2 regions of the Paraburkholderia strydomiana genome follow, and region 2 is predicted to be linked to the other one. Evidence: riboswitches for the same ligand, from Rfam matches in the RefSeq annotation. Region 2 holds a riboswitch; the other holds the start of a gene.

Region 1 (4,412 bases), on a different contig from region 2:
CGATTCCTTCAGACGCGGCGCATGCACGACCCGCTTGAATTCGCGCAACCGGTTCACGGTCGCGCGCCACTCGACGAGTGTCGAGTAACTGTTGATGAACCACGAGAACGAATCGCTGACGGTGCCGAACGCGCTCGAAATCTGCATCAGCACGCCGAATGTGAAGGCGCCCGCGAAGTAACGCGGCGCAGCCACGACGAGCGGGAAAATAATTGCGATCTGGCCATAGAAGCTCAGCACGAAGGTCAATCGCTTCGTGTACTTCATGACCTGCCACCAGTTGTCGCGAATCCGGCCGAACAGCGAATGCGCGTTTTTCTTCTCAGTGTCCATGCCGTTGTAGAACGCGATCTGCTCCGCGTTTTCGCGCAGACGGATCAGGCCGAAACGGAAATCCGCCTCGACTTTCTGTGCCTGATAGTTGATCGGCACGAGCGGGTGGCCGACTTTCTGGATCACGAGCGATCCGACCACCGCGTAAAGCGCGGCCGCCCAGACCATATAGCCGGGGATGTGCAGCGGAACGCCGCCGAGCGTGATGGTCAGCGCGCCGGCGAGCGACCACAGGATCGTGATGAACGACACCAGCGTGACGACCGTGGACAGCAGATCGAGCGTGAGCGACAGCGTGGTGGTGGCGAACGACTGAAGGTCGTCGCTGATCCGCTGGTCTGGGTTGTCGGCGAGGCGGTCGCGCTCGATCCGGTAGAACGCGCTGTCGTGCAGCCACTCGTTCAGATAGCGCGTGGTGAGCCACTGACGCCAGCGGAACCCGAGCATCTGCCGCATGTAACGCCCGTAGACCGCGAGAATGATGTAGCCGAACGCGAGGCCCGAAAACACCATCAGCAAATGTGGGAAGTCGCGCACATTCTTGGTTTGCAGCGCGTTGTAGAAGTCGGCGCTCCAGCGGTTGAGCCGGACGTTGATCCACACGACCAGCAGATTCATCACGATGATCGCGAGAAGCAACGCCCACGCCGTCTTGCGTTCTTCCGACACCCAGTAGGGCTTGATCAGGCTCCAGGCGGAGACTTTCTCGTCTGGCGGCAGCGCGGGGCTGGCGGATGTATTCGTTGTCATGAGCGTCCTGAGGAGTGCTGTTCCATTCGGGCCGACCCACGCAGGCCGGCCCATTGCGAATATTTGTGCGTGTGCCGGTGGCGACACCCGGCAAGCACCACCGGTGCGATTGCCGATTCTGGCGCGAAGCCCTTAAGCGAAAATTAATGATCGGCGCGAGTTTTGCGGTGATCGCGCTGCGGGTGTTTCGCCTGCGTCGCCGCGACTTTGCGCCGCCAGTCCCCGCGTCATGCCGCATTCGCTGCGCCATCTCTGCTGGCATTGTGCCAGAGCGCCGCGCCGCCGATATGGGTGACGCCCAAGGCGGTGCCGGATCAAGGCGCGTTCGATGCCGCGCGCCGCTCGTTTGCGAGCGCCGCGCCTTTTATGGTCTAATGACCTTCGACGAAACAGGGGTGCTTCGCACTTGAGCGGCGTGATTTTCACGCTGCGGCAGCGAGGCTGAGAGAGACCCTTTGCACCCGATCCGGGTAATACCGGCGCGGGAAGTTTCCGGAAGCAACCAGTCTTCCATTCCCCGCCGGGCGGCGTTCTTCATTGAAGCACGCTATTGCCTGGCCGGCCTTGCCCGCCGGTTTCGTCCTGGGTACGCGCTTCTTTTTGGCCGTACGGAAAGGACTCGATGACCGCCTATTCTTCAGTTATGTTTCTTGCTCCTTGTCACGTCGCCGGCGGCATGCACTGCGTTGCCATTGCGCGTTGCATTGGATCGGAGTGCGCACGATGAGCCGCGCTGCACAACCCGATTTCGCGGTGCTCGGCGGCGGCCTGTGCGGGCGTCTCGTCGCGTGGCGGCTCGCCGGGCAAGGGCATCGCGTCGCGCTTTATGAGCGCGGCGACGCAGCCGGTTCGCAAGCCGCCGCGTGGGTCGCCGCAGCGATGCTGGCGCCGCTCGCCGAAGCCGCGAGTGCCGAACTTCTGATCACTCGATTGGGCGCGACCTCGCTCGATACGTGGCCGCAAGTGCTGGCCGAACTGCCCGAACCGGTGTTCTTTCAGCGCAATGGCACGCTCGTCGTCTGGCATCACGCGGATCGCACCGAGGCGCCGTTGTTCGAACGACGCGTGCGCTCGAACGCGCCGGCCGAATTGCTGGACGGCGGCTTTGTCACGCTTGCCGGCGCCCAGCTCGGCGCGGCCGAGCCGGCGCTGGCGGGGCGCTTCAGTCAGGGGTGGCTCCTGCCGCGCGAGGGCCAGCTCGATAACCGCCAGGTGCTTCGCGCGCTTGCGGCAGGGCTTGCGCAACGCGGCGTTGAGACTCACTGGAATACACCTGTTAGCGACAGCGCGCTGCCGCCTGCGCGCGTCACGATCGACTGCCGCGGCCTCGGCGCCAAACCCGTGCTGCCGACACTGCGCGGCATTCGCGGTGAAGTCGCACGCGTGCATGCGCCAGGCATTAACCTGACGCGCCCGGTGCGGCTGCTGCATCCGCGTTATCCGCTCTACATTGCACCGAAGCAGGACGATCTCTACGTGATCGGCGCAACCGAGGTGGAAGGCGAGGACATGTCGCCCGTCAGCGTGCGTTCCGCGCTGGAGCTTTTGAGCGCTGCGTTTTCCGTGCATCCGGGCTTTGGCGAGGCGCGCATTCTGGAGTTGAATTCGCAGTGCCGCCCGACTTTGCCCGATCATCGGCCGGCATTGCTGTGGGACGGCGCGCAGACGCTGCGGGTGAACGGACTTTACCGGCACGGCTACATGATCGTGCCCGAAGTCGCCGACGAAGCCGTGCGCTTCGCGACGGCGCTGCTGGACGGGCGCATCGGCAACGCCGACGCGTTCGCGGACTGGCAGCGCGGCGCGCGCTGGAGCGAGCTTTTCCAGCACGATTGTGCGCGGGAGCCGGCATGAGCGCCGAACCGTGCCGCAGTGCCGTCAGCACGCTTGTGCTTTAGCCATCGACTGAACCGTATTCGAACATCATGGACATTCACATCAACCAGAAGCCGCTGTCGCTGCCAGAAGGCGCGACTGTCGCCGATGCGCTCGCTGCTTACGGCGCGCGGCCGCCGTTCGCCGTCGCGCTCAACGGCGATTTCGTCGCACGCGCGCAGCATGCGGCGCGCGCGTTGCAACCGGGCGACAAGCTCGATGTCGTGCAACCCGTGGCCGGCGGCTAACGCCGTCACGCATTGCAGGAGACCAGACATGCAAATGACTACCCCACAGGCCGCCGACGCGCTCACGCTGTACGGCCAACCCTTCGCGAGCCGCGTGCTGCTTGGCACGTCGCGTTACCCGTCGCTGCAATCGCTGTCGGATTCCATTGACGCCGCCCGACCCGGCATGGTGACGGTCGCGCTGCGCCGGCAGATGAACGAAGGCGGCGCTGAAGCCGGCTTCTTCGACCTGCTCAAGCGCCATCGCGTGCCGCTATTGCCCAATACGGCAGGGTGCCTGACCGTCGGCGAGGCCGTGGCGACCGCGCACATGGCGCGTGAAATTTTCGAAACCGAGTGGATCAAGCTCGAACTGATCGGCGACGACTACACGTTGCAACCCGATCCCGTCGGCCTGATCGAAGCGGCCGCGAAGCTCGTCAAAGACGGCTTCAAGGTGCTGCCGTATTGCACCGAAGACCTCGTGATCGGCCGCCGTCTGCTGGATGCCGGTTGCGAAGCGCTGATGCCGTGGGGCGCGCCGATCGGCACCGGCAAGGGTGTCATCAATCCGTACGGCTTGCGCGTGCTGCGCGAGCGGTTGCCGGACGTGCCGCTCATTGTCGACGCCGGACTTGGCGTGCCGTCGCATGCGGCGCAGGTGATGGAATGGGGCTTCGACGGGGTGCTGCTGAACACGGCCGTGTCGCAGGCCACGCATCCGGACGCGATGGCGCGCGCTTTCGCGCTGGGCGTCGAAGCGGGCCGCCAGGCGTTTCTCGCGGGACCGATGGCCGAGCGCGAGAGCGCCCACGCGAGCACGCCGGTGGTCGGCATGCCGTTCTGGCATCAGGACGGGAGCGCTGCATGACGCAAACATTGGCTCTGAAAGACCGCGACCTGTTCTGGCCGCCCGCCGACGAACTCACCGAGGCGACCGAGCGCATCCGCGCGCGCCTTGGCGACTGGCCGCCTACCCACGCGCCGTGGCGCATCTGTCTGACCGCGCCGGACGAGCCGAACGGCGGCGATCTGATCGTACTCACCGATGCCGCGCGGCACGGCGAGCAGATGGCGCACTGGCTGGTAAAGGGCGCGGCGGTGGTCGAAGCGGCCGAGAACAAGGTCACGCTGCACCTGGGCGGCGAGAAATATCGCCTCGAAGGGCATCTCGCGGAAGACTGGATTCCCGCGCTGGCCGCATTTCTCGATTGCGGTTTCGATCCG
Region 2 (4,412 bases):
GTGCGTTGAGCCAATGCGTGATGCGCACCCATACCGGATGTATCACGCCGCTGGAGGGCGCGGCAGGCGGTGCGCTGTCGCGAACAACATGAGGCGTTGCCATGGGAATCTCCGTTGATTGACGCGAGCTCAATGGCAGGCGGCCAGTTCGGCCACCTGCAGCACGTCGCCGGTTGCTGCGTTCTGGACAAAAGCGACTACGCCGAATCTGTCGGCCGACGCGTTCGCGTTCTTGTTCGTATCGGCATTGGTATCGGCATCGTCGAAACGAATGTCGCGACTGATCTGCGCATTGCCGCCGACGAGCGGCACCGGCCCGATCCATTGCCGCACCACTCGTTCGTGATGCAATGTCGCGCCGCGGTTTTCGCCGGCGCCGACCTGCGAGCTCAGCGAGTTTTCGTACACCGCGACGTAGGCATCGAGCGGCCCGGCGGTATCGGCAGTCTTGCTGTCAAAGCGCGCTGCGACGTTGAATGCGCCGCCCGTCTGCGGCTTCAATTCGAGGGCGACATTCGCTCGTGCCGGCTCAGCCACGAGCTTGCCGACGCGACCTTCGAAACTGTCGCGTTGCGACCAGCTTCGCAACTCCCGCCCCGCCACGAAAACTTCAGGCGTGTAGATGGTGTGACCGCCCGCAAGATCGGTGAGCGTCTGCTGACGTTCGGTGAAGCGGTGCTGCGAGAAGCGATCCGTCCAACCGAGGCTGTTCCAGTAGTCGACGTGCAGCGCCAGAGGCACGATGCTTTGCGTTGAACCGCTGTGCTTCCATTGGCTGAGCCACTGGTCGGCGGGCGGACAGCTATTGCACCCTTCGCTGCTGTACAACTCGACGAGTGCAACGCGATGCGCTGGACTGCGCGCGCTGCACATCGCGCCGGCTGCATTTGCCAGACCGCTCGCGGACAACATTGCTATTGCACTGAGAACTGCGACGGCTCGAACGAACGGTCGGCGTGCGCGGCGCATGACGATTGATTGCATGACCTGCTCCTATCGGGATCTGCACGTTTGTCGATGCGCGCAGCAGGTTATGACAGCCCCCCGCAAATTTTTTTGCCTGACGTTTGCACGCGTGTTCATCGCATCACCGTTTGGCGCGGCCCGACTTACAGCGGCGAAATGTTCGCGAAGGTCGTTGAAAGACGCCGTGCTAACATGCCCTTAATCACTGCGCCGCTTGCTGTCACCACAGTCATCGTCAGCTACAAGCGGCGCGTCGCTCATCTTCACTCGACAACTGCCGGCCCTTCAATGCGTTCTCCGACTTCACGCGCCCACACCCGCTTGCGCCCCCGCCGCGCAAGTGGATGCGCGCGCGTGCAGTTCGCGCCGCATTCCGCCGACGAGCCGTCGCGAACGCTTCCGCCAGAAACGCTTCCGCTTCTCGCCGCCCGGCGCCCCACCTGACGCAGCTCGCTTCCTTGCCTGAAGCCGCGTCGTCCCCAAGGGGACTTTCGGGGCGCCGGGCCGATCACATCCGCATGATGTTTCCTCACACAGATTGCAGCCATATTGCAGATCGAATTGGAGTAGCCGCCGTGAAAACGACCAGAAGGACCAAGCAGTGTTACCTCACCGAACTCGACGTCGCCCGTCTTGAGAAGCACGCCGCTGCACCCGGCGCGGACGCACGTTTGCACGACATGCTCGACGACGTACTGGAGCGCGCGGTTATCGTCGATTCGCGCGAGATTCCGGCCAACGTGGTCACGATGAACTCGCAGGCGACGCTCGTCGACGAAAGCAGCGGTGAGCACATGACCTGGACCGTCGTCTATCCCCCCGACGCCGACTTCGCGCATGGCCGCCTGAATGTGTTCTCGCCAGTCGGCCTTGCGCTTCTCGGCGCGAAACGCGGCGAGCAGATTCGCTTCGTGCCGCCAAGCGGTGCCGAAAAGGTGCTGAAGCTGGAAAAGATCCTGTACCAGCCCGAAGCCTCGGACGATTTCACGCTGTAGGCAAACAGGCCGCGCGGCATTAGTGCTGCAGCGCGTCATACGCGGCGCGCCCGTCAATACAAGGATAGTGCGCAAATAGCGGATCGGCGGGCTGCAACGCGATGCGGCGTCTTGCGCTTTCGCTCCCGCAGATAGCCTCGGCCCACAAGGGCGCTGCGCCTCACGCAAGACGCCCATACCGATCGCACACAGCATTGCAGACGGGTTGCCAAGCGGCGCCCGCCCGGTGTATCGTGTGCGCTGCTAACGCGGGGGTCCTGCGATGCACGGGAGTTGGAGGTCCGTGCCACGTGGGTGAGAAATACCCTTTGAACCTGATCTGGATAATGCCAGCGCAGGGAAGCGTACGGATTTCGCACTCCAGCCCTTGTGCCTCATCTCTCGCGAATTCCGACTACTTCCGTCTCGTCTCCTGCTTAGCGGCCCACATTGCTTTGACGGAGAACACGCATGAACGCCAACCCGAAGTTTCTTTCCGCCGACGCCCACGTCGACGAAGCCGCCGTCGCGCCGCTGCCGAACTCCCGCAAGGTCTACGTGACCGGCTCGCGCCCCGACATCCATGTGCCGATGCGCGAAATCACGCAATCCGACACGCCAGACAGCTTCGGCGGCGAAAAGAATCCGCCCGTGTACGTCTACGATACGTCGGGTCCCTACTCCGATCCCGAAGCGAAGATCGACATCCGCGCCGGCCTGCCCGCGCTGCGTCAGCGCTGGATCGAAGAACGCGGCGACACGGAACCGCTCTCCGGCCTCACGAGCGACTACGGCCGCGAGCGCGCCGCCGATCCCGCGACTGCCGAATTGCGCTTTCAAGGCCTGCACCGCACGCCGCGCCGTGCGATGCCCGGCAAGAACGTGTCGCAGATGCACTACGCGCGCAAAGGCATCATTACGCCGGAAATGGAGTACATCGCGATTCGCGAGAACCAGCGCCGCGCGGAATATCTCGAGACGCTGAAGACGAGCGGTCCGAACGGCGAAAAGCTCGCCGCGATGATGGGCCGTCAGCATCCGGGCCAGGCGTTCGGTGCGAGCGCTTTTGGTCCGAACGGCCTCACCGAAATCACGCCGGAATTCGTGCGCGACGAAGTTGCGCGCGGCCGCGCGATCATCCCGAACAACATCAATCACCCGGAAAGCGAGCCGATGATCATCGGCCGCAACTTCCTCGTGAAGGTGAACGCGAACATCGGCAACTCGGCGGTGACATCTTCGATCGGCGAGGAAGTCGACAAGATGACGTGGGCGATCCGCTGGGGCGGCGACACGGTGATGGATCTGTCGACCGGCAAACACATTCACGAAACGCGCGAGTGGATCATCCGCAATTCGCCGGTGCCGATCGGCACGGTGCCGATCTATCAGGCGCTCGAAAAGGTCAACGGCAAGGCCGAGGACCTGACGTGGGAGATCTTCCGCGATACGCTGATCGAACAGGCCGAACAAGGCGTCGATTACTTCACGATTCATGCCGGCGTGCGTTTGCAGTATGTGCCGCTCACCGCCAAGCGCATGACCGGTATCGTGTCGCGCGGCGGCTCGATCATGGCGAAGTGGTGCCTCGCGCATCACAAGGAAAGCTTCCTGTACGAGCATTTCGAAGACATCTGCGAAATCATGAAGGCGTATGACGTGGCCTTCTCGCTCGGCGACGGCCTGCGTCCCGGCTCGATTTACGACGCGAACGACGAAGCGCAACTCGGCGAATTGAAGACGCTCGGCGAGCTTACGCAGATCGCATGGAAGCACGACGTGCAGACGATGATCGAAGGCCCCGGCCACGTGCCGATGCAGTTGATCAAGGAGAACATGGACCTGCAACTCGAATGGTGTGACGAAGCGCCGTTCTACACGCTCGGGCCGCTCACCACCGACATCGCTCCCGGTTACGATCACATCACGTCGGGCATCGGCGCGGCAATGATCGGCTGGTTCGGCACCGCCATGCTCTGCTACGTGACGCCGAAGGAACACCTGGGCTTGCCGAACAAGGACGACGTGAAGACCGGCATCATCACGTACAAGCTCGCCGCGCACGCCGCGGATCTGGCGAAGGGCCATCCGGGCGCGCAGGTGCGTGACAATGCATTGAGCAAGGCGCGCTTCGAATTCCGTTGGGAAGATCAGTTCAACCTCGGTCTCGATCCGGATAAGGCACGCGAATTCCACGACGAAACGCTGCCGAAGGATTCCGCAAAGGTCGCGCATTTCTGCTCGATGTGCGGTCCGCATTTCTGCTCGATGAAGATCACGCAGGACGTGCGCGAATTCGCGGCGCAACAGGGCGTCACCGACGACGAAGCGCTGAAAAAAGGCATGGAAGTGAAATCCATCGAGTTCATGAAGAAAGGCGCCGAGATCTATCAGCGGCAGTAAAAGCCACGCGGTTCTCGCACCGGTGACAGCCGCGCGCGCATTTCGATGCGCGCGCAACGTCTAGCAACA

The links. A riboswitch is a leader RNA that binds a small molecule or an ion and turns the genes downstream of it on or off. The one in region 2 is predicted to bind thiamine pyrophosphate.
Region 1: another riboswitch for thiamine pyrophosphate. It lies ahead of J2W46_RS29265 (FAD-dependent oxidoreductase); the one in region 2 lies ahead of thiC (phosphomethylpyrimidine synthase ThiC).

What each region holds. Positions count from the first base shown of each region.
Region 1 covers NZ_JAVDVL010000015.1:59,892-64,303, forward strand. Annotated here, with positions in the region: gene J2W46_RS29260 (ABC transporter ATP-binding protein/permease) at 1-1,083, opposite strand, end outside; TPP riboswitch at 1,465-1,588, shown strand; gene J2W46_RS29265 (FAD-dependent oxidoreductase) at 1,807-2,937, shown strand; gene thiS (sulfur carrier protein ThiS) at 3,009-3,206, shown strand; gene J2W46_RS29275 (thiazole synthase) at 3,241-4,056, shown strand; gene thiE (thiamine phosphate synthase) at 4,053-4,412, shown strand, end outside.
Region 2 covers NZ_JAVDVL010000007.1:276,783-281,194, forward strand. Annotated here, with positions in the region: gene J2W46_RS20725 (cytochrome b/b6 domain-containing protein) at 1-103, opposite strand, end outside; gene J2W46_RS20730 (DUF1223 domain-containing protein) at 130-984, opposite strand; gene J2W46_RS20735 (GreA/GreB family elongation factor) at 1,542-1,961, shown strand; TPP riboswitch at 2,202-2,320, shown strand; gene thiC (phosphomethylpyrimidine synthase ThiC) at 2,412-4,343, shown strand.